Regions from separate parts of the Clostridium sp. CTA-17 genome, predicted to be linked through region 2. Evidence: a T-box and tRNA genes for the amino acid it is inferred to sense, from the RefSeq annotation. Region 2 holds a T-box; the other holds one or more tRNA genes.

Region 1 (16,719 bases), on a different contig from region 2:
TTGCTTATAGCTAAAGTTAAAATCCTATTAGTTATTCCAAGCTCACAATAATAATTAGGTATTGTGAAAACACCTTCTTTATCATTAACTTTCTCTAACTTTATTTTTCTATCTAAAGCTGCATTTTTAATATTTTCTTCTATTATATCTCCACTTACAGTTAATACATTACTTGCTTCCTTTATAAGTTCATCCTTTGGCATAAAAGTATGTCCATTAGCACAAAATTCATTTATTACGTATCTTATACCACTTTGAATTCTAAAAGGTGAATCTACTTCTATGCCTAAACTCCTAGCAATCTTATCAGAAGTCTTAAATCCTATTCCTGAAATTTCATCACAAAGTATATATGGATTATTTTTAACTGTATCAACTGAACTAGCTCCATATTTTTTATAAATCTTCAAACACTGATTTACACTTAATCCATGTGTTTGCAAAAATATAGTTATATTTTTTAATTCTCTTTGTTCTCTATAAGACTCAATTATGGTTTCTAACTTCTTTTTACCTATTCCCTCTATTTCTTTTAATCTCTCAATATTATTATCTAAAATATTAAGAGTATCTTCTCCAAATTTATTTACAATTTTTTTTGCCGTAACAGGCCCTATCCCCTGTATTATCCCAGAAGATAAATATTTTTCTATTCCATCCTTTGAAGTAGGTAATATCTCTTCACATTCTTCTACTTTAAATTGTTTTCCAAACTGGGAATGGTTAACCCAACTTCCTATAATTTTTAAATTTTGACCTTCTTTCACATGTGGTAAAACTCCCACTGCTGTATGAATAATATTATTTTCTCTAAATTTTATAACTGTATACCCTGTATCTGAGCTTTTAAATACTATACTCTCAACTATTCCATTTAATGCTTCCATATTACCTCCTAAAAGGTTTCTCTTGAATTGTTATTACTATTAATTATATCACAATTATTAAATTTAAATCATAGTGCTTATTTTGTTGACTTACACAAATTAAAATTTTAAGATTATTATGAGGAAGGTGATTCGTATGTTAATAAAAAACTGTAATATAGTATATTTAGATAAGATTGAAAAAGGAAATATACTTATAGAAAACGGAAAGATAAAGGCTATAAATCCTAAAGAAGAATGTAATTGTGAAGTAATTGATGGAGAAGGCTTATTCCTATCTCCAGGATTTATAGATGTTCATATACACGGTGCTGGTGGTCACGATACTATGGATGGTACTTATGAAGCTATAAATGAAATATCAAAGGTTATAGTTAAACATGGTACTACTTCATTTTTACCAACAACAATGACTGTAGCTGCTGAAGACGTATGCAAGTCAATGAAAGCTATTCATAAAGCAAAAACTGAAGGAACAGATGGAGCTAATGTTTTAGGTGCTCACTTAGAAGGACCATTTATAAGCCCAAGTGCAATAGGTGCTCAAAATCCTGATTTCTTAATCCCTCCAACAAAAGAAAACTTCTATAAATTAGTTGGAGAACATGAAGATGATGTTGTTTCAATAACTCTTGCTCCTGAAGTAGAAGGTGCTAAAGAACTTACTAAATTCTTAAGTGAAAAAGGTATAGTTGTTTCAATGGGACATACTAAAGCTACTTATGAAGAAGCTATGGAAGGAATAAAGTGTGGATGCTCTCATGCCACTCATTTATTTAATGCAATGACTCCATTTACTCATAGAGAACCTGGGGTTGTAGGTGCTGTTTTTGATAGTGAAATAACTACTGAAACAATATCAGATGGTATTCACATATCATATCCAAGCTTAAGAGTTGCCTATAAACAAAAGGGAACAGACAAGGTTTTATTAATAACTGATGCTATGATGGCTTGCTGTATGCCTGATGGAATGTATTCATTAGGAGGACAAGAGGTTGAAGTTAAAAATGGAGCGGCAAGATTATTAACTGGTTCTTTAGCAGGATCAATTTTAACTTTAGATGTGGCAGTCAAAAATATATTTAACAACACTAATTATCCACTTAATGAAGTTATAAAAATGGCTACTTATAACGGAGCTAAACACTGTAAGGTTGACGACAAAAAAGGATTAATTAAAGAAGGTTATGATGCTGACTTAATTCTTTTTGATGAAAATATAGATATAAAATATGTAATAGTTAATGGAAAATTAGTTCATAAAGCTTAATATAAAAAAGTACTTTGATTTTTCAAAGTGCTTTTTTATTTTATCTTAATTTAAAAATTACTAGTTCATCTTAAAATAATAAATTTATAGAAAAATAAAAAGCTTAGGATATAAAATCCTAAGCTTTTCTATATATTAAAGATATTTCTTTATTTCTTCAACTTTGTTTAAGTTTTCCCATGGAAGATCTAAATCTGTTCTTCCAAAGTGTCCATAAGCAGCTGTTTGTCTATATATAGGTCTTCTTAAATCTAAATCTCTTATTATAGCTCCTGGTCTTAAATCAAACACTTTGTTTATTATATTAACTATTTCTTCGTCTGATATTTTTCCAGTTCCAAAAGTATCTACTATAATTGATACTGGCTTAGCAACCCCTATAGCATAAGCAACTTGAACTTCTAATTTATCTGCGATTCCTGCAGCAACTAAGTTTTTAGCTACCCATCTAGCAGCGTATGCAGCTGATCTATCAACTTTAGTTGGGTCTTTTCCTGAGAAAGCACCACCACCGTGTCTTCCATATCCACCGTAAGTATCAACTATGATCTTTCTTCCTGTTAATCCAGCATCACCTTGAGGTCCACCGATAACGAATCTTCCTGTTGGATTTATGTAATACTTAGTATTTTCATCTAATAACTCTGCTGGTATAACAGCTTTTATAACATGTTCCATTAAATCAGCTTGTATTTGCTCTTGAGATACTTCTGGACCATGTTGTGTTGAAATTACTATTGCATCTATTCTAACTGGTTTATCATTTTCATATTCAACAGTAACTTGTGTTTTTCCGTCTGGTCTTAAGTAAGGTAAAGTTCCGTTCTTTCTTACTTCTGTTAATCTTCTTGATAATCTGTGAGCCATAGCTATTGGTGCTGGCATAAATTCTTCAGTTTCATTAGTAGCAAAACCAAACATCATTCCTTGGTCTCCAGCTCCAACTGCATCTATATCAATTTTTTCTCCAGCTCTTGATTCTAAAGCTTCATCAACACCCATAGCGATATCTGATGATTGCTCGTCTATTGTAGTCATAACTGAACAAGTTTCACAGTCGAAACCGTATTTAGCTCTATCATATCCTATACTTTTTATAGTTTCTCTAGCTATTTTAGGGATATCAACATAACAATTAGTTGTTATTTCTCCCATTACCATTACTAATCCTGTAGTAACAGCTGTTTCACAAGCAACTCTTGCGTTTGGATCTTTTGCAAATATAGCATCTAAAACTGCATCTGAAATTTGGTCACATATTTTATCTGGATGCCCTTCAGTAACTGATTCTGATGTAAATAATCTTCTCATGGCTAATGCTATCTTACTATCATAATAAGATAGCTAATTCACCCCTTTCATTTTTATTTATTCCAACCCTGTTTATTTAAACAAATAACTTAATTTATCTTCCCACGATTCAAAATAATATCTTTAAAGCTTAATTAACAAACTTTATTTTAATGCGCGCCTTTAAAATATTTTTGTTAATAAAAAAATCTCTTCTCAAACCTTTAAAGATTTAAGAAGAGATTTTAGTTATACACTAAATTTATCTTCTCTCATCTTGTAAAGAATTTCTTTACCGGAATTGGCACCGTAGTGATTTCTCACTGGTTGCCGGGTTTCATAGGGCCTTTTTCCCTCCACCTCTCTGGATAAGAGTATATAAATACTAATTATTCTATTTTATTAAGATATTATTTTAATAAAGAGACACTCAATTAATAGTGTCTCTTTCTGGTGGTGGAAGAAGGATTCGAACCTTCGAAGTCGTCCGACAACAGATTTACAGTCTGCCCCCTTTGGCCACTCGGGAATTCCACCACATATGGAGCTGATGATCGGACTTGAACCGATAACCTGCTGATTACAAGTCAGCTGCTCTGCCAATTGAGCCACACCAGCATATCAATATTTTGTTTTTATAAATGGTGGTGGAAGAAGGATTCGAACCTTCGAAGTCGTCCGACAACAGATTTACAGTCTGCCCCCTTTGGCCACTCGGGAATTCCACCACTTGTGGAGCTGATGATCGGACTTGAACCGATAACCTGCTGATTACAAGTCAGCTGCTCTGCCAATTGAGCCACACCAGCGCATTTATTTATTATGTTTTATGGTGGTCGCAACAGGGATCGAACCTGTGACCCCCTGCTTGTAAGGCAGGTGCTCTCCCAGCTGAGCTATGCGACCTTATTGGTGGTGGAAGAAGGATTCGAACCTTCGAAGTCGTCCGACAACAGATTTACAGTCTGCCCCCTTTGGCCACTCGGGAATTCCACCACTTATGGAGCTGATGATCGGACTTGAACCGATAACCTGCTGATTACAAGTCAGCTGCTCTGCCAATTGAGCCACACCAGCACATTTATTATTTTCCTCTGTCGTTTTGGCTCACCGCCAATCGACAAGACTTAGTATATATTGTTATGCTTTTTATTTCAAACTCAATTTCAGGCGATTTTCAGATATTATGTTAATTTATTTTTAATATTCTCTCAATTTCTTTTGTTTACTTCTTTTTTCATTCATATTTTTTCTTCAATTAACTCAATATTTATGTATGGACTTAATATATCTTTCATTTCTTTATATTCTTTATATTCTAATTTATCCTTAAGTATTTTAAATATATCAATAGCAGCATCTAACTCATCATTTCTCTTAATATGTTCTAATAAAACTCCATAATCAGTTAAAGATAAATTTTTAGCAATAGAAATTAATTTAAACTTATCTGCTTTATTTATTTTCTTAGGAATTGAATACTTATCTACTTTAAATACTTCTTTTCTTTCTTCTGAAGACTTCCCCATTTCTACCTTTTCTTTATACTTTTCATTTTCTTTTATATTTTTTACATTTTCTTTAGTTTTACTTTCTAATTCTTTTTCTTCTTTTAATCGATATTCATCTAAATTATTATTTTTCTTATGATTATTTTCACTTATATTTTCTTCATCTTTATCTTCTCTTAAATCTTCTTTATTGTTTTCTATAGTCTTTTGTTCACTTTTCTCTTCATTAATCTCTAAAATTTCATTCCTCTCATTTTTTGTACTATCTACTTGAAATTTAACTTGCTCATAATTTAAGTTAACAAAATACATCATTGCTCCCATTGTTACTGTAGTAAAAAATAGTACTAAAAAACTTAAAAACCCTTTATTCATAAACATATTCACCTCCATTTTAATAATTACCACCTAAAATCTTTTTTATACTTCTATTTAATATTTCTAATTCCTCCTTCATATAATTAATGAGGGGGTGAAGCCTTGAATAGAATAAAAACTTACTATGAAAATTATTTAGCATATTACGAAATTTCAGATTTTTTAAAAAATCATATAGATGAAAAAACAATTATAGTATGTATAGGAACTGATAAATGTATAGGTGATTGCTTAGGACCACTGGTTGGTACCCTATTAAAAGAAAAATTCTTTCCTTTAAATGTATTTGGTACACTTGACTCTCCTATTCATGCTCTTAATCTTGATAAAAAAATAACTGAAATATTAAAAAGCTATCCTGATTATAAAATAATAGCTATAGATGCTTGCTTAGGAGATCCTAAATCTATTGGTGAAATTCATATCAGAAATGAGCCTATTCATCCTGGAAAAGGAGTTGGTAAAACCTTAAGAAGTGTTGGAGATATATCTATAATAGCTATAGTTGATTCCTCAGAAAATATAGATTTATTTACAAGTAGACCTATTAGATTAAGCTTTATATTAGATATGTCTAAGGTTATTGTAGATTCTTTAATTCACGCCTATTATTTAAAAAACAAAAAAAATTAACCATATATCTCTTAATATTAAGAGATATATGGTTAATTTTACTCATCAATTAATTTTACTTCTAAATCATCCATACCTAAATTTAATTTTTCAAATGTTTTTAAAACTTTACCTGTTCCCTCAGCTACACATTTTACAGCATCATCAGCCACTCTAACCTTAACGCCTGTCCTTTGCTCGATAAACTTATCTAAGCCATTTAATAAAGCTCCTCCACCAGTCATGAGAATTCCTTCTTCTATTATATCAGCAGCTAATTCAGGTGGTGTTTTTTCAAGAACAGAGTGTACAGCTTCACCAATTATGCTAACCTCATCTTTTAAGGCTATTCTAAGTTCTTCACTATCTACTGTTATTATTCCAGGTAAGCCTGTTATTAAATTTCTTCCCTTTACTTCCATGATTTCTTTTCTATTACCTTCAACAGCTGTAGCAACATTTATTTTTAATTCCTCTGCTGTTCTTTCACCAATCATAAGTTTATATTTACTTCTAACAAATTTAATTATAGCTTCATCAAATCTGTCTCCAGCTACTTTTACAGATTCTCTTATAACAATTCCACCTAAGGATATTATAGCTATATCTGCAGTTCCTCCACCTATATCTACAACCATATGTCCACTAGCCTTTGATATATCTAATCCCGCTCCTATTGCAGCTGCTAATGGTTCTTCTATAAGATATACGTTTTTAGCTCCTGAATTTTTTGCAGCATCTATAACTGCTCTTTTCTCAATTCCAGTTGCTTGACAAGGTATACATATCATTACTTTAGGTGCAGATATTCTTCTATTTCCAACACCCTTCTTGATAAAATACTTTAACATAGCTTCTGTCATCTCATAATCTGATATAACCCCATTTCTCATAGGTCTTAATGCTACTATATTTCCAGGTGTTCTTCCTATCATCTGCCTTGCAGATTCTCCTACTGCTAGAACTTTGTTCTTATTTTTGTCTATGGCTACCACTGATGGCTCTTTTAAGACTATACCTTTATCTTTCATATAGACAAGAACTGTTGCTGTTCCAAGATCTATACCCATGTCTGTACCTTTTCTCCAAAACCACATATTTACAACTCCCTAATATATAATAATAATTATTATTTTCTATAAAAATATACATAAATACTAACTTTTATTATATAAGGAATATTTTCATCATTCAACAACTTTATATTTTAGCTTAGTTGCCTTTCCACCTCTTATGTGTCTTTCAGCTTTATTTAAATCTAAGATACTTTTTGCTTCTTCAGCTATATCAGGATTTATCTTAGGCAATCTTTCAGTCATATCCTTATGTATAGTACTCTTACTTACACCAAAAACTTTAGCTGTTTTCCTTATAGTAGCTCTTGAATAAATAATGTACTGAGCTACTTCTAAAACTCTCTCTTCAATATAATCTTTCAAGAACCGTACCTCCTTAAAAATATTCTTAATTTTTTAATCAGCTGCTTCTTAAAAAGCAGCTGATTATGTACTAAATTATTCTTTTACAGGAATATCTTTTAAATATTTTTGTGGATCTACTGGTTCCTTAGAATTTTCCATATGGAACATTAAATAAGTTTCAGAAACTCTGTCACTTGGACTACTTTGAATAGTTTTTCCAATCTTACCTATAGAATCTCCTTTTTTAACATTATCCCCTTCTTTAACTTTAATTTCTGGATCTAAGTTTCCATAAAAACCAACAATACCGTTTTGATGCTCTATTTTAACAAAACACCCCTCTTTTGAGTTCCCTTTTCCAGCCTCTACAACTTTACCATCACCAATTGCTAAAACTTCAGTTCCCTCAGCAGCTTCTATATCTATTCCTTTATAAACAGATGCACTTTGACCTGATTCATTTAATCTAGGTTCTAAGTTATATAATCTTGTTATAACTCCACCCTTAATTGGTGATATAAAGCTTTGACTTTGATTTGAAGTCGCTACTGACTTATCAGCATTATTTGCTTCAGGTTTTAATTCTTCAACCTTAGCTTCATTAGATGCAGTTTCTTCTGAATCATTTGTTGCTTCTGTTTTTCCTTCAACTAATTCCGCATCATCAAAAGTATTACCAGTTGTAGTACTATTATCCTCTGTATTTTCTATAGTGTTTTCTGCTATATTTTCTTCTACTGTGTTATTTGCACTTTTATTTGCTACCACTACTCCAACTGTTGCTACTAAGCATAGGCAAACAAATAAAACTACATAAAATCCATCCTTTTTAATAAATCTCTTAAATTGGTCTTTTTTATTCATTTTCAACACCTCCGTTTCTAATTCTGTCCATTTATCCTAAATTAATACACATATATAAATCTTTTTTTATAAAAAAAGAACAAGCAAAATTTATTTGCTTGTTCTTCTATTAATCTATTAAAACTTTATTACTATCTTCAATTTTACTGCCTTTAAAATAATGCTCTAATATTTCATCATATTTACTGCCTTCCTTTGCCATTACATTAGCACCCCATTGGCTCATACCAACACCATGTCCATAACCTAAACATTTTATGTTTACTTTGTCCTCTAAAACTTCTAATGTAAAATTAGCAGAATTTAATCCAAATATTTTTCTAAATTCCTTCCCCTTAATTGTAGCATTTCCTATTTTTATGTCATTTACAGTTCCCCCTGTATTTCTATTTAATATTTTAACTTCTTCATTTATGTTATTTCCTAAATCACTATTAGGAATAGATTTTTTAATTTTACTCTTAAAATCACTTATAGACATGCTTATTTCACTCTCATATTTAGGTGATATTTCTTCACCTGGACTTTCAACAGACTTTAAATAAGGAACATCTTCTGAAAATACAGCAACAGCATCCTCTGTATTTCCTGAACTTGTAGAAAAATATTGAGGATATTTTACTAACTGGTCATTGTAAGCCAGAACCTTTCCTGCTGTTTCTTTAACAACCGCTTTTAATTTTTTTAAATATTCTTCTCCCTCTTTACCCCAAGCTTTTTTCCGTTCATTAATATTTAAGTATGCTTGACAATGAGTAGTATCACATATATTTCCTTCTTTTATATTGCTACATCCAGAAATTAATTTATTTATAACAAATGTTCTTGCTAAAATAGCCTGAGCTTTTAATGCCTCTTCATGAAAGGTAGCTGGCATTTCACTTGAAACTACAGATAACACATATTCCTCTAATGGTACTTTTTCTACTTTATTTTCTTTAGATATGTAAACTTCAACTTCCTTTAAGTTGACTACATCAACTAACTTTTTATTTTCAACTTTATCTACCTTATTAATTTCAGCCATACTTGAACTAGATAAAAAACCAAAAAGTATTGGTATAAAAACTATACTCACTATGATTGCACCAATAAAAATTATTGGTTCTAAAATTTTTCTATTTATCATAAATCCTCCTAAAACTTATTAATACAGTTTATGTATATGCTAAGTTTTCTAAAACTCGAACTTATAATAAAATTATTTAAAGTAAAAAAAGTCAACAGCAATGCTGTTGACTTATATTCTACTTATGTCAGCGCCTAATGCTCTGAACTTATTTTCTATTTCAACATAACCTCTATCTATATGATATATATCAGTAACTATTGTCTCTCCCTTTGCTACAAGTCCAGCTAAAATCAAAGCAGCTCCTGCTCTTAAATCAGTTGCCTTAACTTCACATCCAGTAAGGTTATTTACTCCTTCAATTAAAGCAGTTCTTCCTTCTACTTGTATATTTGCACCCATACGTCTTAATTCATCTACATTCATGAATCTATTCTCAAAAACACTTTCTGTTATCATACTACTTCCTTTTGCTATACTCAACAAACTCATCATTTGTGATTGCATATCAGTAGGATATCCTGGATATGGCATTGTTTTTATATTAATTGGTTTTATTTCTTCATTTCCTTTTACTATTATACTGTTTTCCTCATTATGGACATCCCAAAACTCTGTTCCAGCTTCTTTTAGTTTAGATATTATCGCTGAACAATGATCCTTATTTACTCCATTTATTTTTATTTTTGATCCTGTTATTGCTGCTGCAACCATAAATGTTCCAGCTTCTATTCTATCATATATAGGAGTGTACTCAGTTGAACTTAATGAATCCACACCCTCTATTATTATTTTACCTGGTTTTTCAATATAAATTTTAGCTCCCATAGAATTTAAAAAATTAATTAAATCAGTTATTTCTGGCTCTTGGGCTGCATTTTCAATTACCGTAGTCCCTTTAGCCATAGTTGCTGCCATCATTATATTCTCTGTTGCCCCAACTGATGGAAAGTCTAAATATATCTTACTTCCAACTAATTTTTTTGCCTTTATACATACAAATCCATTGCCACAATTGCTATCTTCAGCTCCTAAGGCTCTAAGTCCTTTTATATGCAATTCTATTGGTCTAGAACCTATATTACATCCGCCTGGTCTAGCTAACCTAAACTCTCCATATTTAGCTATCATTGGTCCCATTATTAAAAATGAAGCTCTCATTTTTTTAACCAAATCCTCACTTGGAATTAAAGGCTCTTTATTTAGTGGTGGTACAATTAATTTATTTTCTTTCTTATCTATTTTTAAATTATACCCTAATTGCTCCATAACATTACAAATTGTAAAAACATCTTGTAACATAGGTAATTCATTTATTAGTACACCATCAGTAGCTAATATACTTCCTGCGATTATTGGTAAAACTGAGTTCTTAGCTGTATTTATATTTACTTCTCCTTTTAATTTCTTTCCACCTTTTACTACTATTTTATCCATATTATCCTCCATTAAAATTATTTTAATATGTTGTGAATATGATAGGAGTTCCTAAAATCAACTTCCTATCTTCCTCATATGTCATAATGGAGTAATTAAACTGGTAATCACTCTTAAGATTAATTATTCCTGTAGTTCCTTTCTCTAAATTTATTCTTTTAGTTTCCTTTACCTTACTCTTACCAATTGATTCTATAAGTTTTTCTTCAATTTCATCTATATTATTATTCTCTCTAATAGTGCCTTTTATATAAGTATAATATTTTATATTTTTCATATTTTTATTATGAATAACTTGAAAATGTTCCTTAATATTATTAAAATCAATTCTATTTTTAGAAACAATTACTATTTGAACTCTACTTTTTGAATTTTCTTCTATTAGATTAATATCTAAATCAAATTGTTTTTTTGAAGTATTTAAATATATTTCATTTTCTTTTTCTACTATACTAGTAAAATCTTCAATTTTAATATAATCACTAATATGATTAAACTTATCTTTCATATTTTCATCTGTAATATATTCTATTTTCATACCATACTCTTCTATATTACAAATCTCCTCTTCAACTTTAGAATAGACTTTATTATCTAAATTAATAGTGCTTGGACTAAAAATAAGAGAGAAACAAAATAATGCTGCTACCAAAATATTATTATTCATTAATATACCACCCTTCCATCTAAATTATTGTCAAGGATAGTATTTTTATACAATAATTCTCTTATATATTATCAATATATTATAGTAATCTGAAAAAGTTCTATTAATTACATAAAAATATTTATTGAGAAGCATAATCATAATAAAAAAAGCATACAGTTTCCTGTATGCTTTATATAAATTACATTTCTTTTAACTTTAATCTAGACATAGCTCTTGCTAAGGCTAACTTAGCTCTCTTTTCATCTAGCTCATCAGTCTTATTGTTTAATCTTTCCTCTGCTCTTTGCTTAGCATTCATAGCTCTTGCTTGATCTATTTCTTCAGGCCATTCTGCTGAATTTACACAAAAAGTAACTTCATTGTTTTGAACCTTCATTAATCCTGTTGAAGTAAATAAATATTTACTTTCACCATTCTCATCATCTATTCTTGTAACAGTAGGAACAGTCGCTGTTAAATAAGGTTGGTGACCTGCTAATACTTCAAACTCACCGACAGCATTTTTACATAAGACTCTTGAAACTTCACCTGAAATAAGAACTCTTTCTGGTGTTGTAACAATTAACTTGAATTTATTCATTTTTATTCACCCCTTTTATTGGGCTATTGCTCTAGCTTTTTCTAGAACTTCTTCTATTGTTCCAGCAAATAAGAAAGCTGATTCAGGAACATTGTCATGTCTACCCTCTAATATTTCTTTGAAACCTCTTATAGTTTCTTTTATTGGAACGTATCTACCTTGCATTCCAGTAAATTGCTCTGCTACTGTGAATGGTTGTGATAAGAATTTTTGTATTCTTCTTGCTCTAGCAACTATTAATTTATCTTCATCTGCAAGCTCATCAACACCAAGGATAGCGATGATATCTTGAAGTTCTTTATATCTTTCTAATATATGCTTAACTTTTGAAGCAACTTCATAGTGTTCTTCTCCAACAACTCTTGGGTCTAATATTCTTGATGAAGAATCTAGTGGATCAACAGCTGGGTAAATACCTATTTCAGCTATACTTCTTGATAAAACTGTCTTAGCATCAAGATGGTTGAATGTTGTAGCTGGAGCTGGGTCAGTTAAGTCATCGGCTGGTACGTATACCGCTTGAACTGATGTAATTGATCCATGAGTAGTTGATGTGATTCTCTCTTGAAGAGCTCCCATCTCTGTAGCAAGAGTTGGTTGGTAACCAACAGCTGATGGTATTCTTCCTAATAAAGCTGAAACCTCTGATCCAGCTTGTGAGAATCTGAATATGTTATCTATGAATAATAACACGTCTTGCCCTTGGTCTCTGAAGTACTCAGCCATAGTAAGTCCTGTTAAAGCAACTCTCATTCTTGCTCCAGGTGGTTCGTTCATTTGTCCAAATACTAATGCTGTATTTTTTATAACTCCTGATTCCATCATTTCATAGTAAAGGTCATTACCTTCTCTTGATCTTTCTCCAACTCCTGTGAATACAGAAAGTCCACCGTGCTCTTTAGCTATGTTGTTTATAAGCTCTTGGATAAGAACTGTTTTACCAACACCGGCACCTCCAAATAGACCGATTTTTCCCCCTCTTTGGTAAGGTGCTAAAAGGTCGATAACCTTTATTCCTGTCTCAAACATTTGAGGAACAACTGATTGCTCTTCAAATGATGGAGCTGGTCTATGAATTGGATATTTTTCTTCATTATTAACTTCAGCTCCACTATCTAGTGGTTTACCTAATACGTTAAATATTCTTCCTAATACGCATTCACCAACTGGTACTGATATAGGTGCTCCTGTATCAACAGCTTCTACACCTCTTCTTAGTCCTTCAGTAGCCTCCATAGCTATAGTTCTAACTATATCGTCTCCTACGTGTTGCTCTACCTCACAAACTAAGATTTTTCCATCGTCCATTTTTATGTGTATTGCATTAAATATATTAGGAAGTTCATCATTTGCAAATTTTATATCTACAACTGGTCCAATAACCTGAACTACTTTACCTATATTATTAGACATTTTGAGTACCTCCTTATTTTTGTGCTTCTGCTCCACCAACGATTTCTGATATCTCTTGTGTTATAATACTTTGTCTTATTCTATTGTACTTAGCATCTAATGAGTTTAATAAATCATCGGCATTTTTAGTTGCTCCGTCCATTGCCTGCATTCTAGCACTTTGTTCACTAGCTTTTGAATTAAACATAGCATTCATGAATTTACCTTTTAAATATGATGAAACTAATGAATCTATTATTTCATCCTCATCCGGTTCAATTAAGAAAGAAACTTTACCTTTTTCTCCAGTTAAGTCTAGTGGTAATAATTTTTCTTCAACAACCTCTTGCTTAACAGGTGAAAAGAATTTAGTGTAAACTAAACTTACTTCTCCAAAATTTCCATCAGTAAATTCTTTAACAGCTTTATTCACTATAGTTGATGCATCACCAACGTTTGGTGTATCTCCTAAATCAACATATTCTGCTAAAGTAGAAATCTTGTTTTTCTTAACATAATGGATACCTTTTTTTCCTACTACTACTGCTTCGATGTTTTGAAGATTATCTTCATATTTATCTCTTACAAAAGCCGCAGTATTACCATTAAATCCACCACATAATCCTGAATCTGATGCTAATAATATTATTAACTTTTTAGGATTATCATTGGGTTTAAGTAAAGGATTATTATTGCTATTTAATGATCCGATTAATTCTCTAGCAATTTCATCTAGACTACTAAAATATTGATTATTTTCAGTTAGTTTTTGTCTAGCTTTTCTTAACTTAGAAGTGGCAACAAGTCCCATAGCTTTTGTTATTTTTCTTGTGTTTTTGATACTTTTTATTCTTCTTTTAATTTCTAAAAGTCCTGCACCTGCCATTTAAGCTCCACCTCCATTCTTAAAAATGTGGGCATAGCTTTAATTAAAAAGCTATGCTCTTATTTTACATTAAGAATATTTTTTTAAATTCTACTATAGCACTTTCTAAAGCAGATTTTAATTCATCGTCTAAAACTTTCTTATCTAATATAGCTTTACCAATTTCTCTATGATGAGTATCCATATATTCTAAGAATTCTTTTTCAAATTTCTTAATATCTGAAACTTTAATATCTAATAAGAAATTGTTAACTGCAGCATATATTATCATAATTTGTTTTTCAACTGCCATTGGCTTATATTGATCTTGCTTTAAGATTTCAATAAGTCTCTTACCTTTTTCAAGTCTTGCTTGAGTATCTTTATCAAGGTCTGAACCAAATTGAGCGAATGATGCTAACTCTCTATATTGAGCAAGTTCTAGTCTTAATGTACCAGAAACTTGTTTCATTGCTTTTATTTGAGCGTTACCTCCAACCCTTGAAACTGATATACCAGGGTTAACAGCTGGTCTTTGTCCTGCGTTGAATAACTCAGTTTCTAAGAATATCTGTCCATCTGTTATTGATATAACGTTAGTTGGAATATATGCTGTTACGTCTCCTGCTAATGTTTCTATTATTGGAAGTGCTGTTAATGAGCCTCCACCATTTTCTTTTGATAACTTAGCAGCTCTTTCAAGTAGTCTTGAATGGATGTAGAATACATCCCCTGGGTAAGCTTCTCTTCCTGGTGGTCTTCTAATTAATAGTGACATTGTTCTATAAGCAACTGCGTGCTTACTTAAGTCATCATATATTATTAATACATGTTTACCTTTATTCATGAAGTATTCACCCATTGTACATCCTGAATATGGTGCAATGTATTGTAATGGAGCTGATTCTGATGCTGATGCAGTTACAACTATTGAATAGTCCATAGCTCCTTCTTCAGTTAAAGTGTTAACTATGTTAGCTACTGTTGATTGTTTTTGTCCAATAGCAACGTATATACATATAACATCTTTACCTTTTTGGTTAATTATAGTATCTATAGCTATAGCAGTTTTACCTGTTTGTCTATCTCCTATAATTAACTCCCTTTGTCCTCTACCTATTGGTATCATTGAGTCGATTGCTTTGATACCTGTTTGTAGAGGCTCATTAACAGAACTTCTTTCTAGTATACCTGGTGCTGGTACTTCTATAGCTCTGTATCCATCATTTTTAATAGGTCCTTTTCCGTCTATAGGTTGACCTAATGAATTAACAACTCTACCTATTAAGGCCTCTCCTACTGGTACTTCAACTATTTTTCCAGTTCTTTTAACGATGTCTCCTTCTTTTATACCTTCTTCAGATCCTAAAAGAACACAACCAACGTTATCCTGCTCTAAGTTAAGAGCCATACCGAAAACTTGATTAGGGAATTCAAGAAGTTCACCTTCCATACATTCTTCTAATCCGTAAACTCTGGCAACTCCGTCACCTATCTGTATGATAGTACCAGAATCAACAGTTTCTAACTCTTTTTCATAGTTTTTTATTTCATTCTTGATTATAGAAGTTATTTCTTCTGGTTTAATATGCATAGACTCACCTCTATTCTCTCTTAAGCATTATCTGTTTCATATCGTCAAGTCTAGATTTAACAGTACCATCTATAACATCATCGCCAACTCTGACAAAAAGTCCTCCAATGATACTTTTATCTATTTCTTGCTTTAATAAAATTTTCTTTGAGTATTTATTTTCTAACTTTCCTACAAGTCTTGTAACTTCATCTTCTGTTAATGGAACAACACTTTTTACTTCTGCAAATAAAGTATTGTTTCTTTCTAGATGGATTTTTTCCATTTCTCTTAATTTTTCTCTTAGATAAAGTATTCTATCTTTTTCTATAAGAACCATTAAAAATGAAAGTAACTCGTCATCTATTTTTCCTTCAAATATGTTTCTGAAAGTTTTTTTCTTTCTTACAGTACTAATTTGAGGATGTTTTATTATTTCATAAAGTTCATTATTTCCATAAATAATATCACAGATTTCTCTTAAATCATTTAAATATTCTTCAACTTTATGCTTTTCTTCCGCAACTTCATATAGAGCTAAGGCATATCTACGATCTAAATATTCATACATAATTAGATACCTACCTTTTCAATAAAATCATTTATTAATTCTCTATGTTTAGATTCATCAATAGTTTCTCCAAGTGCTTTTTCTGAAAGCATTACAGAAATATCAACTACTTGTTGCTTTAACTCGTATTTTACTTTTTCTTCTTCTCTTTGAATTTCAATATTAGCTCTATTTATTATAGCCTCAGCTTCTCTATGAGCATCATCAACTATTTCTTTATAAATTCTATCAGCTTCTTTTTTCTGTTCTTCTCTAAGCTTTCTGCCCTCTTCTTTAGCAGATTTAAGAATTCTTTCATTATCTAATCTTAATCTTCTTGCTTTTTC
Region 2 (16,719 bases):
AGGCTTTAAAAATATTTGATAACAATAAAATAGATTTGATTCTTTTAGATCTTATGCTTCCGGATTTAAGTGGAGAAGAGGTCTGTAAGGTTATTAGAGCAAAGAGTTGTGTTCCAATAATAATGATAACAGCTAAGACTGAGGAAGAGGATTTATTAGAAGGATTTGATATTGGAGCAGATGATTATGTTACAAAACCCTTTAGTGTTAAACAGCTTATTGCTAGAATAAAAGCTATTATTAGAAGAAGCACACCATGTCCTAATGAGGGAAATGATATTTTAGTATTTGATAATGGAGAGTTAAAAATTAATGTGGACACAAGAGAAGTATGGGTTAGAGGTGAATTAATAACTCTCACATCAACAGAGTTTAATATACTTCTTTGCTTGAGTAGCTATCCAAAGAAAATATTTACTAGAGACGAAATAATAGAGTTAGTATTAGGGGATAAAAGTGATAGCTTTGATAGAGTTATAGATTCTCACATTAAAAATTTAAGAGGTAAAATAGAAGAAAACACTAGAAAACCTAAGTTCATAGTGACTGTATATGGGGTGGGATATAAATTTGAAGGTAAGAAAATATAAAAGTTTAAATTTTAAGGTTATAGTTCCATCTATAGTTATCATAATAATTGTCACTTTACTTACTGTAGCAATATCTAAATTTTATTTTGATAAAAAATTTGGTGACTATATTATGATTAAAAATCAGAATACAGTACAAAACATTTTGATGGAGCTAAGTGAACAATATTCTGACAATGAGTGGAATTATAAGAATATAGAGAAGATAACTTATAATTCCTTAGATAAAGGGATTATAGTTGCTTTATATGATAAAGAAGATAATGAAATAATGAACATAGAAAAAAACTCTAAGGATAAATGCAATAGAGTTATGAATTTTATAAAAAGTTCTATGGAAGGTAAATATGGCTCTACAACAAGTCAATTTGAACCTGTGTATTATCCTTTAATAAAGAGTGGAGAAAAAATTGGAGAAGTTAGGGTTAAATTTTACGGACCTATATTTTATATGCAGAATGAATTAGTTTTTTTGGACATAGTAAATAAGATAATATTAGGTATTGGAGTTTTACTAATTCTAGCATCTACAATAATGGGATTTATAATTTCAAGGTCAATAATAAGACCAATAAATAAGCTCATGACAAAGGCAAAGTATATGTCTAAAGGAGAATATGACAAGAAAATTGAGATAAATACAGATATTTTAGAGATAAATGATTTGATAAATTCCATAAATAATCTTTCACAGAGTATAAAAGAGCAAGAGAATATAAGAAAAAGACTTACTGGAGATATTTCTCATGAATTAAAAACTCCTTTAACAAATATACAGTCTCACTTAGAGGCCATGATAGATGGAATATGGGAACCTACAGAGGAAAGGTTAATAAGTGTTAAGGAAGAGGCAGAAAGATTATCATCATTAGTAAGTGATATGCAAAAGTTAAATAAGTATGATGAGGCTTCTATTAAGCTTAAAAAGGATAATGTGAATATAAGTGATATAATTTGCTTTGTAATATTTCAATTTTCTAATTTAGCAAAAAGCAAAAATATAAAGATAGAATATGAAAAAAAGAATATTAATTTATATTGTGACAAGGATAAAATAACACAGGCTTTAGTAAATATTCTTTCAAATGCTATTAGATATTCAAATGAGGGAAGTACTATTTTTATAGAAGAAAAATTAAAAGATAACAAGGTTATAATATCCATAGAAGATCAAGGTATAGGCATTTCAGAAGAGGATTTAAAATATGTCTTTGAAAGATTCTATAGGGCAGATAAGTCTAGAACTAGAGCTACTGGAGGAACAGGAATAGGACTAACTATAGTTAAATCTATAGTATCTTCTCATGGAGGAGAGGTTAAATTAGAAAGTAAACTAGGTGAAGGAAGTAAGTTTACTATAATATTACCTAAGGAAGATATATAATTATGTTCTTGTAAAGTGATTTTATCCTCTTATAGTACTATATAAACAATTAAAATACTTAGAAAATATATAATTTTAATAAAATAGTTAAAATGAAATAGTTGGGTAAAAATATAATACCCCTTAAGTAGGTTTTAAAAAGGTGGTTTTCTTGAATCTACTTAAGGGGTGTTTTTAATATTTATAAGTTAATAATATACAAATATATTTTCCTAGATTATAACCTATATTTTTATTTTAAATTGTTTAGTTCATTTCTTATTTCATGCATTTCATTTTGAACTTCTTTAACTTTAGCTTTGTTGCTTTCAATTCTACCTTTGATATCTTCAACTATTTCTTGGTATTTTTCAATAGTTTCTAAAGAATTGTTTCCAGGTCTAACATTAAATAATCTGTTAGTAAAGTCAGAAAGTCTTTCTTCATCTTGGCTAATATATTTTTTTAGTTTTTTAACAAACTCATCTTTATTTTTAAGTAAAGAGTTTAAGAAATCTTTTTGTTTATTAGCTCTAGCAGCATTTATCTTATCAAAATATTCTTGTCTAGCAGCGTAGAAACCATCTCTTATTTCTTTAAACTCGTTTATAAGTTTTTCGTTTTCTTCTTTTCCGCAGAATCCTATTTTAAAGAATTCATCACTTATTTCTTTAACTTTAGCAGAAGCTTCTTTCCAACTATCATTTTCATATAGTTTCTTTAATTCTTCTATAAGAGCTTTTCTTTTTTCTATATTAACTTTATTCTCAGCTTTTAAGGCATCAAAAAATTCTTGTCTCTTAGCAAAGAAAGCATCTTTAGCTTCTTTATATCCTAGAGAAATTTCTTCATTTCCTTCTTTTCCAGAGAAACCTATACCTTTGAATTCATCACAAAGAGCATTGAACTTTTCAGTAGCTTCTTTCCAGTTTTCATTATTAACTAAAGCTTTAAGTTCTGAGATAATTTCTCTTTTTCTATCAGCTTTATTTCCGAATTCTTCTCTTAAGCCTTCCATAGCAGCTTTTCTAGTTTCTTGAGCAGCATTTCTAGCCTTTTTAAATCTATTGTATAATTCAGTGTTTAAATCTTTACCGGCAAAACCTAAAGCATAGAATTCTTCAGATAAAGATTTAGCTAACATATCACCAGCTTTTATATCACTTGTATATACTAAAGCTTCAAGTCTTTTTATAACATCTTCTTTCTTCTCAGCATTTTCTTTGAAACCTTCATTTGCTTTTTCAAAGAATTCTTTTCTAGCATTATAGAATTCATTTTTAGCTTCTCTTAATTTACTTTTTAGGGTATTCTCAGTTTCTTGGTCATAGTAATAAATATTGTTAAACTCTTCAAGAAGAGTGTTGAATTCTTTATTAGCTTCTTTCCAATTTTGAGCATTTTTTGCTAAGCTTTTTATTTTCTCAATTACTTCTTTTTTTCTCTTACAAGAATTTTCTTCTTCAGCAGCTAAAGCTTTAGCAAAATCTTCAGTTTCTATAGGATTTTTATTTTCATCTATGTAATTAGATTCATTAGTTGTCATGTAAATTATCCCCTTTCTTTTATATCACTCAATTAATATTTTAAGGCGTAACGAGTCTTATGTCCATAATTAAAATGTTTTCATCAATATTTATGTAGGATATATAGAAATATAAGATTTATAGATGTTTAAATAGACATAAATTTATTACCTTTATAATTTCAATTATATGCTAATATTGATGATATATTATATTAATATAAATAAATCTATGTAATAATTAATGAAAATAATGTTAACTAAAATAAGCTAAAAATAATATTTTAGTAATAAATATATTTTATTCATGTGATAATATAAAAAATGACTATAAAATAGAGAAATTTTAATTTTTTAATAACTAATATTTGACAAATAGTATTACATACAGTATTCTTTGAAAGTGTAAAAAGTATTAATTAAGTAGCAAAATTATAGGTATTTTAATTAAATATAAGTATAATATAAATTTATTAGAGGGGTGACATAAATTGTCAAGATTATTTGGAACAGATGGAGTTAGAGGAATAGCAAATACTGAATTAACAGCAGAATTAGCATATAACTTAGGTAGAGCTGGAGCTTATGTTTTAACAGAGGGAACTCATAAACCTAAGATATTAGTAGCAAAAGATACTAGAATATCAGGAGATATGCTAGAGGCTGCTTTAGTTGCAGGTATATTATCAGTTGGAGCAGAGGCAGTATGCTTAGGAGTAGTTCCAACACCAGCGGTAGCTCATTTAACAAGAGTATATGGAGCAGATGCTGGAGTTATGATATCAGCTTCACACAATCCAGTTGAATATAATGGAATAAAATTCTTTGATGATAAGGGATATAAATTATCAGATGATTTAGAAGATGAAATACAAAGAGTTATAGAAAGTGGTTTTGAAAATGTACCTTCACCAACGGGAGCTAATTTAGGAAGAGAAATAATAGAAAAAGCTGCTTTAGAAGATTATATAAGCTTTGCTAAAGATACAATAGGAATATCTTTAGAAGGATTAAGAGTAGCTTTAGACTGTGCAAATGGTGCATCTCACGAAGCTGCTGTTAGAGCTTTTAGAGAATTAGGAGCAGAAATATTTGTAATAAATGATAATCCAGATGGAACTAATATAAATGAAAATTGTGGATCAACTCATCCAGAAGAATTAATGGAATATGTTGTTAAGAAAAAATGTCATATGGGATTTGCTTTTGATGGAGATGCAGATAGATGCTTAGCTGTTGATGAGCAAGGAAACTTAGTTGATGGAGATTTCATCTTAACAATATGTGCTAAATACTTAAAAGAATTAGGTAGATTAAAAGATGATACTCTAGTTGTAACTGTAATGAGTAACTTAGGACTAATGATAGCTTGTAAGAATGAAAAAATAAACACTGCAGTTACAAAAGTTGGAGATAGATATGTATTAGAAGAAATGTTAGCTAAAGGATATTCTTTAGGTGGAGAACAATCAGGTCATATCATATTCTTAGAGCACAATTCAACTGGAGATGGACTTGTTACTGCACTTCAAGTAGCTAGCATAGTTAAGAGAACTGGAAAATCTTTATTTGAATTAAAAAATGTAATGAAGGTATTACCACAAGTTTTAGTTAATGCAAAAGTACCTAATAACATGAAAAATATTCATGAAGAAGATGAAGAAATAATAGCTGAAATTAAAAAGATGGAAGCTGCTTTAGATGGTTGCGGAAGAGTATTAATAAGACCATCAGGTACAGAACCATTAGTAAGAGTTATGCTTGAAGGTGAAAATCAAGCTGAAATAGATGAAATGGCTCACAACTTAGCAAAAATGATAGAAGCAAAATGTAATTAATATATTATATTAAATTATAAAAATATTATTAAAATCATAGAATTATAAAAGCTATAAATACATGATAAGTTTAATTCAAGATCTTCATGTTATTTATAGCTTTTTATAATTTAGAATATTCTTATTTATTTGATTATGAAAAGTTATATTAATTATCTTCAATTGGTCCATATTTATCTGAATCAAGTCTCATTAAAGCAAGGGTAAGTTCCTCCACATGCTCTTTTTCCTCCTTAGTTATATCTCTTATCATTTTAACAAGGCATTTATCTTCTATTTTATTTATTAAATCATCATAGAGTAATATTGCCTCGTATTCTCCTTTAATATCATCTCGTATTTTATTTAAAATACTATAAGCAGTTAATTTTTTATTTTCGTGATATGTTTTCTTTAAAGGTTTGTCTTTTATTTCTACATGATCAACTGATTCTACATAGACTTCAAATTCCTCTTTATCATATCTTCTGAGAGCTTCTAAAAATTGACCATAGTGTCTTTTTTCATCTTCCATTATGTGATGTAATAATTCTTTTATCTCTACTAAAGCAATTTCATCTATATGTTTACTATAACCATTGATGGCAACTATTTCTGATATTAAAGCTTCCCTCAAAAATCCTTTTATGTCTAAGGCTTTTCCTTGAGGTTGCTTTTCTGTAGTATAGCTCATAAAAAATCTCCTAAATTATTTTTATAGTATTCATAATATGATTTTTCACAGGAAAAGGAACAGTTAAAGATATATATTTACTTGTTCTAAGCTTTTTTATAAGAAATTAAAGTATAAAAATTAATTACTATAAATAAGTGAGCTTTTTTGCTGAGAAATTTTAAACAAGGGAAAGTATTTATACACTAATTATACTTTAAATTTAAAAATGAAAGAAATAAATATAAAAATTTCTTTTACAATATGGAATTTGAAAAGTTAATTTTAAAATTAAATACTATAGATGTCTATACAACTATACATTAATATATTAAATGAAAGAAATATAGAGGTATAGACAGATAATTAAAAATATTTCTTAAAAATAAATGAAAATAACTAAAAATGAACTAAAATAAGCTTTAAAAGGTTGAAATTTTTTAAAAAAGTGTTAGAATAAGTTTGTGGCTTTTTAGAAAGATGATGCATAGAATATATTAACTTTCAAAATAATAGATTAAAGCGCCAGAACTTAAAGTTTTATTGATAGACTAATAAGTAATTTAACTCTAGTAGATTAAAATGCTTATTAGGATTCTTAATAAATTTAAGTTGACGAGGTTGGGGAGTATCGAATTTTCGGCGGATGCCCCACGGTAAAGCACTACCGTAAAAGATTGGTTAAAACTTAAAAGTGATTTTAAGGACAAAGCCAATTGGGTGTTTCAAACCTTCTATGCAGTAAGAAGTTATATAAAGCTTATTTTGAAAGTTAGAATATAATTTTACAAAAGGGAAGGAAGAAAACAATATGTGCGGAATAGTTGGATACGTAGGACAGAAAAAGGCAACAGATATATTAGTTGAAGGATTATCAAAATTAGAGTATAGAGGATATGATTCAGCAGGAGTTGCAGTTTTAGAAGATAATAAGATAAAGGCTGAAAAGCATAAAGGAAGATTAGCAAACCTAGAAGGAATGTTAAATGAAAATCCAATAGAGGGTGGAATCGGAATAGGACATACTAGATGGGCTACACATGGAGAACCATCAGATGTTAACTCACATCCTCATTTAAATAATAAAGAAACAATAGCTGTAGTTCATAATGGAATCATTGAAAACTACAATGAATTAAGAAACTGGTTAATGGAAAAAGGATATGAATTCAAATCAGAAACAGACACGGAAGTTATTCCAAACTTAGTAGATTTCTACTACAAAGGAGATTTATTAGATGCAGTTATGGAAGCTACTAAACACATGGAAGGTTCATATGCCATTGGAGTTATATGTAATGATGAGCCAGAAAAATTAGTAGCTGTAAGAAAAGATAGTCCATTAATAGTTGGATTAGGAGAAAAAGAATATTTTATAGCTTCTGATATCCCAGCAGTTTTAAATCATACAAGAGAAGTTTATCTTTTAGAAGATAAAGAGTTTGTAGTATTAACAAATGATGGAGTTACTCTTTTTGATGAAGAAAAAAATCCAGTGGAAAAAGAAGTTTATCATATAACATGGAATGTTGATGCTGCTGAAAAAGGTGGATATGAAGATTTCATGTTAAAAGAAATTAACGAGCAACCAAAAGCTATAAAAGATACAATGACTTCAAGAATAATGGAAGGAAAAGAAGTAACTTTAGATGATATATCAATAACTAAAGAATATTTAGATAATGTTGATAGAGTATATATAGTTGCTTGTGGAACAGCTTACCATGCTGGAGTAATTGGAAAATACGCTATAGAAAAATTAGTTAGAATACCAGTAGAAGTTGATATAGCTTCAGAATTTAGATATAGAGATGCTGTTATTACAGATAAAACTTTAATAATAGTATTAAGCCAATCAGGAGAAACTGCAGATACTTTAGCAGTTTTAAGAGATGGACAAGCAAAAGGTGCAAGAGTGTTAGCTGTAACTAACGTAGTAGGAAGCTCAGTTTCAAGAGAAGCTAACGATGTATTATATACATGGGCTGGTCCAGAGATAGCTGTTGCATCAACAAAGGCATATGTAACTCAATTAATTGCTATGTACACATTAGCATTACACTTTGCTGAATTAAAGGGAAGCAAATCAGTAGAAGAAATTGAGGAAATCAAAAAAGCAATGCTTGAATTACCAGAAAAAGTTGAAGAAATCCTTAAAAATACAGATTTAATAAAAGAGTTTGCAGTTAAAGCATCTACAGAAAAAGATTTATACTTCTTAGGAAGAGGTATGGATTATGGAGTTGCAATGGAAGGATCATTAAAACTTAAAGAGATATCTTACATTCACTCAGAGGCTTATGCAGGTGGAGAACTTAAACATGGGCCAATAGCTCTTATAGAAAAAGATATTCCAGTAGTATCATTATTAACTCAAAGAGAGCTTATGGATAAAATGATAAGTAATGTTCAAGAAGTTGTTACAAGAGGAGCTAACGTTTTAGGTGTTTGCTTTAAAGGTGACATGGAAGAAAGTAAGAGAAAAATGTTTGAAGGATTAATAGAAATACCAGAAACATTAAGCTTATTATCACCGGTTTTAAGTGTTGTACCATTACAATTATTCTCATACTATGTAGCTAAAGCTAAAGGATTTGATGTTGATAAACCACGTAACTTAGCTAAATCAGTAACTGTTGAATAAAAAAAGGGGGATTTTGAATATGAATAATGAGAGTTTATTAAAATTATTAGCAGAGTATAAGGAAACTAAAAAGTGCCTTGAAACAGGGTTAAACTGGTTAGAAGAGAAAGACTATGCTAAGGGTAAGTTAGATATAGTAAATGTAATAATAAGAGATTTAGAAGCAGCAATTGGTGCTGAAAGAATTTAATATAAAATTAGCTTAAAATTTTAACCTTATTTATATGTGTTAGGGGTGTTTAAATCATTAAAATAGTATTTAAAATGCTATAAAGTGATTTTAAACACTCCTTATTTTTAGTGAAAAATATATTGAAAAATGCTTTTTATTGAAGTATAATACTTTCGCTAAAACCTCATAATTCTGAGGAATAAGCTAATATTAATTAATGAGGTATTTACAGTGGAAAAATTTCAAGAAAATAATATTTTAGAAGATAAAAAAGTATGTATAAATGAAAATGAAGAGGCTTGGAATAAAGAGACATATAATGCTTGGGTAAAGAGATTTGGAACTGCTAAAGAAGCCGCAGAAAAAATTAAAGCTATGCCTGAGAAAAAATTAAATGTTTTATTGGATAAATTTGGAGATGTTAAAGGAAAGAAGATATTTAATCTTATGGGCTCTAATGGAAATAAGGCTGTTGCATTAGCTTTATTAGGGGCAGATGTTACTGTAGTAGATTTTTCAGAAGGAAATAGAAGATATGCTTTAGATTTAGCTGAGGCTTGCGGAGTAAAGATTAACTTCATTCTAAGTGATGTTTTAAAAATGCCTAAAGAAGTTATGAGTGGAGATTATGATATAGTATTTGCAGAGATGGGAATACTTCATTATTTCTCAGATTTATCTCCTTTCATGAATGTTATACATAGCTTATTAAAGGATGGAGGAAAAGCGGTATTAAGAGATTTTCATCCTGTATCAACTAAGTTAATAACTTCAAGAGGATCTACAGCAAAGGTAAGAAAACATAAGGTTACAGGAGATTACTTTGATACTTCATTAGAGGAAAAAGAAGTTGCTTACTCAAAATACTTAGAAGAAGGAGAAATAGAAAAAGTATTTTTACGTAAGTGGAATTTAGGAGAAATAGTAACTGCCGTTGCTGATACTGGGCTTAAGATAGAAAGTTTAACAGAGGAGCCTAATTTATCAAGTGATGTTTTTGATAAAGGGATTCCAAAGACTTTTACAATAGTAGCTAGAAAATAATTTAATAGACTTGGTCGTGTATCAAAATAGATTTTTATAAAACTTACAAACAGTATGAAGAAGTAATTCTCGGAATATGTTTGTAAGTTTTATTATTATATTTTAATACAGCACATTATTTTTTATTATGATGTATTTATACGAAAAGAATATTAAGTGTATTTATATAGTATTGCAATACAAAATATGGTAAAATTATTAAAAGTCTATGAGGAGGAATTTCATATGGATAAGGGAGAGTTAAGAAAAGAGATTAAGCTAAAAAGAGAAAATATAGATAGAGATACTAAGTTAAGGGCTGATGAAAAAATAAGAAAAACTCTTTTGGAAAGTGATATATATAAGAATAGTAAGGTTGTATTTATATATGTAAATATGGACTCTGAAGTAAATACAGTTGAGATAATAAAAGAATTATTAGCTTCAGATAAAAAGGTTGCAGTTCCTAAAGTTATTCCTGTTAGTTTAAAAGAAAGACAAATGAAGGCTTTGAAAATAGAATCTTTACTTCAATTAAATGAAAGTGGTGCCTTTGGAATATTAGAACCAAGCATTGAATGTGAAGATATAAGTGAGGAAGTTGATTTAATTATAATACCTGGTTTAGCCTTTGATTTAAAGGGAAATAGATTAGGATATGGGGGAGGATTTTACGATAGATTTTTAAGTAAATACCCTAATAGTAAGAGAGTTGCTTTATGTTATGATTTTCAAGTTTTTGATGAAATTCCACATGAATTCTTTGATGAGAAGGTTGATTTAATAATAAGTGAAGAGAAAATTATTAGTTTAAAAAAATCATAATAGTAAAATAATATTTTTGATAATTTTACTTTATTGATAATAAATTTTACTTGTGTCAGAATTATAGAAAATATAATTGTGAGGTGGGGTAAACAATGAAATTTGAAGATTTTAAATATGAAAGACCTAATATAGAAAAAGATAGAGAAGATATTAGATCTTTTATAAAAGAGTTAGAAGAAGCAAAGGACTTTAATGGGGCTAAAGAAGTAATAGGCAAAATAAATAAGATAAGAAATAATACATCAACTATGATGGCATTATCAGAAGTTAGACATACAATAAATACTGAGGATGAATTCTATAATGAAGAAAGTGATTTCTGGGATGAAAATTCTCCTCTTATTGAAGAAGTTAATAATGAATTCTATAAAGCATTATTAAGTTCACCTTTTAAAAATGAAATAGGTGATTATTATGGTGAAACTATAATAAAAGAGGCAGAGTATTCTCAAAAAAGTTTTTCAAAAGAAGTAATAGAAGATATGCAACTTGAAAATAAATTAGGTAGTCAATATCAAAAACTTATTGCTTCAGCTAAAATTGACTTTGATGGAGAGGAAAGAACCTTAGCACAATTAGTTCCTTTTGTAACATCAGAGGATAGAGAAGTTAGAAAAAGAGCATCAGAAGCTAAATATAACTTTTTTGTGAAGCATGAAGATGAAATAGATGATATCTTTGATAAACTTGTAAAGGTAAGAACAAAAATAGCTAAAAAGCTTGGTTTTAATAACTTTGTGGAATTAGGCTATGTAAGAATGAGAAGATATGACTATAATAAGGAAATGGTTGAAAACTTCAGAAAACAAGTTGAAGAGTTTATAGTTCCTATAGATAGTAAATTATATGAAAGACAAGCTAAGAGATTAGGACTTGAAACTTTAAAATATTATGATGAAAAATTTGAATTCTTAAGTGGAAATCCAACTCCAAAGGGAGATTCAAAGTGGATAGTTGAAAATGCAAAGGTAATGTATTCAGAGCTTTCAAAGGAAACTAAAGAATTCTTTGATTTTATGGTTGAGAATGATTTAATGGACTTAGTTGCTAAGAAAGGAAAGGCAGCTGGAGGATATTGTACTAATTTCCCTAACTATAAAGCTCCATTTATATTCTCAAACTTTAATGGAACAGCTGGGGATGTAGATGTATTAACTCACGAAGCTGGACATGCATTCCAAAACTTTAGAAGTTCTTGGATAGAAATGCAAGAGTGCCAATGGCCAACTATGGAAAGCTGTGAAATACACTCAATGAGTATGGAATTCTTTACTTGGCCTTGGATGTATTTATTCTTTAAAGAGGATACAGACAAATATAAATTCTATCATTTAGGAGATGCCATTAAATTTATTCCTTATGGAGTAACTGTAGATGAATTCCAACACTTTGTATATGAAAATCCAGAATGTACACCAAAGGAAAGAAAAGATGCATGGAGAAGAATAGAGAAAAAATATCTTCCACATAAAAACTATGATGAATGTGATTTCCTAGAAAGAGGTGGTTGGTGGTTCCAACAAAACCATATATTCTTATCACCATTCTATTACATTGATTATACTTTAGCTCAAATATGTGCACTTCAATTCTGGAAAAAAGATAGAGAAAATCATGAAAAAGCATGGGAAGATTATTTAAATCTATGTAACATAGGTGGAACTAAAACATTCTTAGGCTTATTAAAATATGCTAACTTAAAATCACCATTTGAAAATGGATGTGTTGAAAGTGTAGTAGGAGTAGTAGATGAATACTTAGAAAGCATAGACGACAGCAAATTTTAGTTTTTAAAACAAAATTTATGATCTATTTAGAGTATGATTAAGTAAGTTTATTATGAATATAGATTAAACTTATCAAAATTAATAATAACTATAAAATATTATTAATCTTATTTAGTATAGATTTGTTTGCTTAATATTTTAGATTAATATTTCTTTTAAAATAAAAAAACTTGGAGTATTACTTATGGATTTCATAGGAATACATCCAAGTTCTTTTTTGATTATAAATCAAAATGTTTAGTTAATTAGACTTTGTATTTTCTTAGTTTTCTCTGTTAGCTATTTCAAGAACTATTCTGTTTACAAAGTCAGCTAAAGGCATAGCACCTTCTTCACCGTTCTTTCTGCTTCTTACAGAAACTTCTTTATTTTCAGCTTCTTTTTCTCCAACAACTAAGATGTAAGGAGTTCTTTCTAATCTAGCTTCTCTTATTTTATAACCGATTTTTTCAGCTCTGTGGTCAGCTTCAACTCTAACGCCTCTTCTTCTTAATTCTTCAACAACTTCATTTGCATAATCAGCATATTTATCTGATAAAGGAAGAACTTTAGCTTGAACTGGAGCTATCCAAGTTGGAAGAGCACCTGCATATTTTTCTATAAGCATTGCTAGTGTTCTTTCATAACATCCAATTGAACTTCTATGAATGATGTAAGGACGTTTCTTTTCTCCATCTTTATCAATGTAGTACATTCCAAATCTTTCAGCTAAAGCGAAATCTATTTGGATAGTGATGATTGTATCTTCTTTTCCATGAACATTCTTGAATTGGATATCAAGTTTTGGACCATAGAAAGCAGCCTCATCATCAGCTTCAGTAAAGTCTATATTTAAGTGGTTTAATATTTCTCTCATTATATTTTGAGTATTTTCCCAAGCTTCAGGATCATTGATGTATTTCTCAGTATTGTTTGGATCCCATTTTGAGAATCTGTAAGTAATATCATCAGCTATTCCTAAAGTTTCCATAACATATTTAACTAAGTCAACAGTATTTTTGAATTCATCTTCTAATTGCTCTGGAGTACATACTATGTGTCCATCAGCAAGAGTGAATTGTCTTACTCTTATAAGACCGTGCATTTCTCCTGAAGATTCATTTCTGAATAGAGTAGAAGTTTCAGCAAATCTTACTGGTAAGTCTCTATAACTGTGTTGAGTTGAGTTATATATTGCGTATTGGAATGGGCAAGTCATTGGTCTTAAAGCAAATACTTCACTATCTTTTTCCTCATCACCTAAAACGAACATACCATCTTTATAGTGATCCCAGTGTCCTGAAATTTTATAAAGGTCGCTCTTAGCCATTAAAGGAGTTTTAGTTAAAACATATCCTCTTCTTTGCTCTTCGTCTTCTATCCATCTTTGAAGAGTTTGGATTATTCTAGCTCCCTTTGGCATTAATAATGGAAGCCCTTGACCTACATTTTCATCAGTAGTAAAGATTCCAAGCTCTCTACCTAATTTATTATGGTCTCTTTTCTTAGCTTCTTCTAAAGCTTCTAAATAAGCATCTAATTCTGATTTCTTAGGAAAAGCAGTTCCATATACTCTTGAAAGCATTTTGTTCTTTTCGTCACCTTTCCAGTAAGCACCAGTAGATCTTAATAATTTAACTGCTTTTATTGGTTTAACAGCCATTAAGTGAGGTCCTGCACAAAGGTCAACAAAATCACCTATTTGGTAGAATGAAATCACTTCATCTTCTGGAAGATCATTTATAAGTTCAACTTTGTAAGGTTCATCCTTCATAAGTTCTAAAGCTTCGTTTCTAGGAAGTTCAAATCTTTTTATTTCAGGATTTTCTTTTATTATTTTTTTCATCTCTTCTTCTAATTTGTTTAATTGGTCAGCAGAAAATGGTTTTTCAGTATCAAAATCATAATAGAAACCATTATCTATTGATGGTCCTATAGCTAATTTATCTTGAGGGAATAATCTTTTAACGGCAGCTGCTAATACATGAGAAGCAGTGTGGTTAAAAGCATGTTGACCTTCTTTAGAATCAAAAGTACAGATTTCTAATGAAGAATCTTCATTAACTATAAATCTTAAGTCCTCAACTTTTCCGTTTAATATACCACAACAAGCATTTCTAGCTAGTCCTTGGCTTATGCTTTGAGCTATTTCAAAAATTGATAGTCCAGCTTCAACTTCTTTTATTGAACCATCTTTAAGTGTAATTTTTATCATATTAATTTCTCCTTTCAAAATAAATTTCTTTTAATTTTCATTCATATAAAATAAAAACTCTCATCCCTCTTCTAAATATAGAAAAGGGACGAGAGTGTATATTCCCGTGGTTCCACCCAAATTGTACTTTAATAATTAAAAAATAAAGTACCACTTAAAATTAATCGTAACGTGATTATGACGGACTGGATTAGAGTCACTCAGAGGTAGTCTTCAACTAATTCCATTTAAAAGTACTTACAGCTATTGTACCTTCTCTCTGAAAATGTACCAAAGTTTACTCGTCTCTTCATTGTGTTAATAAATTTATAATATTTACTTTAGATTATAAGTTTATTATTTTTGTATGTCAATGGATAAAATAAAAATAAATTCTAATTGGAATATAAGATATTATAAGGGTTTAGGTGGAAATAAGTTCTTAATATTATAAATTTTAATTAAAAAAGTTATTAAGTTAATTAAAGTTTTAAAAAAATAATTTGCAAAAAAATCTTGAAATAGAATTTGAAAAATATTATAATAAAAACATAGTTTTGCAGGTGTGGCGGAATTGGCAGACGCACTAGACTTAGGATCTAGCGCCTACGGCGTGGGGGTTCGACTCCCTTCACCTGCACCACTAAGCGGGTGTAGTTCAATGGTAGAACACCAGCCTTCCAAGCTGGATACCCGGGTTCGATTCCCGGTACCCGCTCCAAATTAATATAAAAATATGCGGGAGTGACTCAATGGTAGAGTGTCACCTTGCCAAGGTGAAAGTTGCGGGTTCGAGTCCCGTCTTCCGCTCCACTTATGCGGGTGTAGTTCAATGGTAGAACACCAGCCTTCCAAGCTGGATACCCGGGTTCGATTCCCGGTACCCGCTCCATTTTTTTAAGATTTACTGTAAAATTATTAAAAAAAATATAATATGCACCATTAGCTCAGTTGGTAGAGCACCTGACTCTTAATCAGGGAGTCCAGGGTTCGAATCCCTGATGGTGCACCAAGCATCGATTTATAATCGATGCTTTTTTTATTTTATAATAAAATTTTTAGAAGATTTCATAATTTTATTGAAGTCTTTTTTTATTAAAATTAAATATATGATTTGCTTAGTAAAAATTAATTTTTAAGCATATTAATATTTTTATAGCAATAAATATATAAGGGGAGAGGATTAATTAAATAGTAATCTACCAAATATGTAAGTGCTTTATAGAAAATTAAGTTTTTAAGAAAGATTATTTTTACTAAAAGTAAAAGGGGATTATAAACTAAAGTTAGAGGATAAAAGGAAAGAGGGAATTGGAATGATTAGAGGAGATAAGGGATTAAGCATTGTTTTTACTGGGGATAGTATAACTCATGGGCCACTTCATACTAAAGGATATAGAAGTTATACAGAACATTTTAGAGAAAGATTAAAAGAGAAATTTAAAAACGAGAATATTATGGTTTTTAATACTGGGGTGTCAGGAGCTACAACTAGAGACATAATAAGAGACTTTCATATCTGTGTAAATATATATGATCCAGACGTTGTTTTTATAATGCTTGGAATGAATGATTCATCAAATCAAATTGTTCCTTTAGAAGAATATAGAAGCAATATATTAGAACTTATTAATAAAGTTAGAGAAATTGGGGCAATACCAATCATTCAGACAAGTAACATAATAAAAATGGATTTAAGTAGGAAAAGCCTTAAATTTTATATGGATATTGTTAGAGCGGTTGCTAGAGAAAATAATGTAATGCTAATAGATCATTATAGTCATTGGGAGGAGTTAGAAAAAGAGGATTCTAATATTAAAAATGAGCTTCTTAATGATTTAATACATCCTAATGAAAAAGGGCACTTAGAAATAGTTAAATTTATTTTTAAGGAATTAGATATTTTTGAAGAAGATAGTTACACCTGCAATTTAAGTTATCCAATAAAAGCAGAAAATGATTTGGAAAGAAAAGTTGATAGTGAATGGAATAAAGGATTTTTTAATGACATAAGTAATAAGAATTTCTCTCAAGAAGAATTAATTCAGAATACTAAAGAAAATTTCAATAATAATTTAGAATCTATAACAAATTTAATAAATGAAGATAAAAAGGGTATATGGG

Evidence for each region. A T-box is a leader RNA that pairs with one kind of tRNA and senses whether it is charged. The one in region 2 lies ahead of thrS (threonine--tRNA ligase), so its partner is inferred to be a tRNA-Thr.
Region 1: it encodes a tRNA-Thr, which carries the amino acid that the T-box ahead of thrS (threonine--tRNA ligase) is inferred to sense. The anticodon was not compared.

What each region holds. Positions count from the first base shown of each region.
Region 1 covers NZ_BAAABF010000004.1:256,533-273,251, forward strand. Annotated here, with positions in the region: gene recD2 (SF1B family DNA helicase RecD2) at 1-887, opposite strand, end outside; gene nagA (N-acetylglucosamine-6-phosphate deacetylase) at 1,024-2,160, shown strand; gene metK (methionine adenosyltransferase) at 2,296-3,471, opposite strand; SAM riboswitch class I at 3,720-3,825, opposite strand; tRNA gene ACYUCG_RS09300 (tRNA-Tyr) at 3,902-3,987, opposite strand; tRNA gene ACYUCG_RS09305 (tRNA-Thr) at 3,993-4,068, opposite strand; tRNA gene ACYUCG_RS09310 (tRNA-Tyr) at 4,093-4,178, opposite strand; tRNA gene ACYUCG_RS09315 (tRNA-Thr) at 4,184-4,259, opposite strand; tRNA gene ACYUCG_RS09320 (tRNA-Val) at 4,281-4,356, opposite strand; tRNA gene ACYUCG_RS09325 (tRNA-Tyr) at 4,361-4,446, opposite strand; tRNA gene ACYUCG_RS09330 (tRNA-Thr) at 4,452-4,527, opposite strand; gene ACYUCG_RS09335 (hypothetical protein) at 4,692-5,354, opposite strand; gene yyaC (spore protease YyaC) at 5,442-5,972, shown strand; gene mreB (rod shape-determining protein MreB) at 6,011-7,048, opposite strand; gene spoIIID (sporulation transcriptional regulator SpoIIID) at 7,139-7,390, opposite strand; gene ACYUCG_RS09355 (M23 family metallopeptidase) at 7,466-8,236, opposite strand; gene spoIID (stage II sporulation protein D) at 8,346-9,365, opposite strand; gene murA (UDP-N-acetylglucosamine 1-carboxyvinyltransferase) at 9,477-10,742, opposite strand; gene ACYUCG_RS09370 (hypothetical protein) at 10,765-11,409, opposite strand; gene ACYUCG_RS09375 (F0F1 ATP synthase subunit epsilon) at 11,591-11,992, opposite strand; gene atpD (F0F1 ATP synthase subunit beta) at 12,008-13,405, opposite strand; gene atpG (ATP synthase F1 subunit gamma) at 13,419-14,270, opposite strand; gene atpA (F0F1 ATP synthase subunit alpha) at 14,335-15,843, opposite strand; gene ACYUCG_RS09395 (F0F1 ATP synthase subunit delta) at 15,854-16,393, opposite strand; gene ACYUCG_RS09400 (F0F1 ATP synthase subunit B) at 16,396-16,719, opposite strand, start outside.
Region 2 covers NZ_BAAABF010000008.1:67,685-84,403, forward strand. Annotated here, with positions in the region: gene ACYUCG_RS12475 (response regulator transcription factor) at 1-590, shown strand, start outside; gene ACYUCG_RS12480 (sensor histidine kinase) at 571-1,974, shown strand; gene ACYUCG_RS12485 (DUF349 domain-containing protein) at 2,207-3,499, opposite strand; gene glmM (phosphoglucosamine mutase) at 3,970-5,316, shown strand; gene ACYUCG_RS12495 (ferritin family protein) at 5,465-5,989, opposite strand; gene glmS (glutamine--fructose-6-phosphate transaminase (isomerizing)) at 6,780-8,612, shown strand; gene ACYUCG_RS12505 (hypothetical protein) at 8,632-8,802, shown strand; gene ACYUCG_RS12510 (class I SAM-dependent methyltransferase) at 9,016-9,828, shown strand; gene ACYUCG_RS12515 (5-formyltetrahydrofolate cyclo-ligase) at 10,054-10,632, shown strand; gene ACYUCG_RS12520 (M3 family oligoendopeptidase) at 10,728-12,422, shown strand; gene thrS (threonine--tRNA ligase) at 12,685-14,616, opposite strand; T-box leader at 14,698-14,918, opposite strand; tRNA gene ACYUCG_RS12530 (tRNA-Leu) at 15,155-15,238, shown strand; tRNA gene ACYUCG_RS12535 (tRNA-Gly) at 15,243-15,316, shown strand; tRNA gene ACYUCG_RS12540 (tRNA-Gly) at 15,334-15,408, shown strand; tRNA gene ACYUCG_RS12545 (tRNA-Gly) at 15,414-15,487, shown strand; tRNA gene ACYUCG_RS12550 (tRNA-Lys) at 15,532-15,607, shown strand; gene ACYUCG_RS12555 (SGNH/GDSL hydrolase family protein) at 15,912-16,719, shown strand, end outside.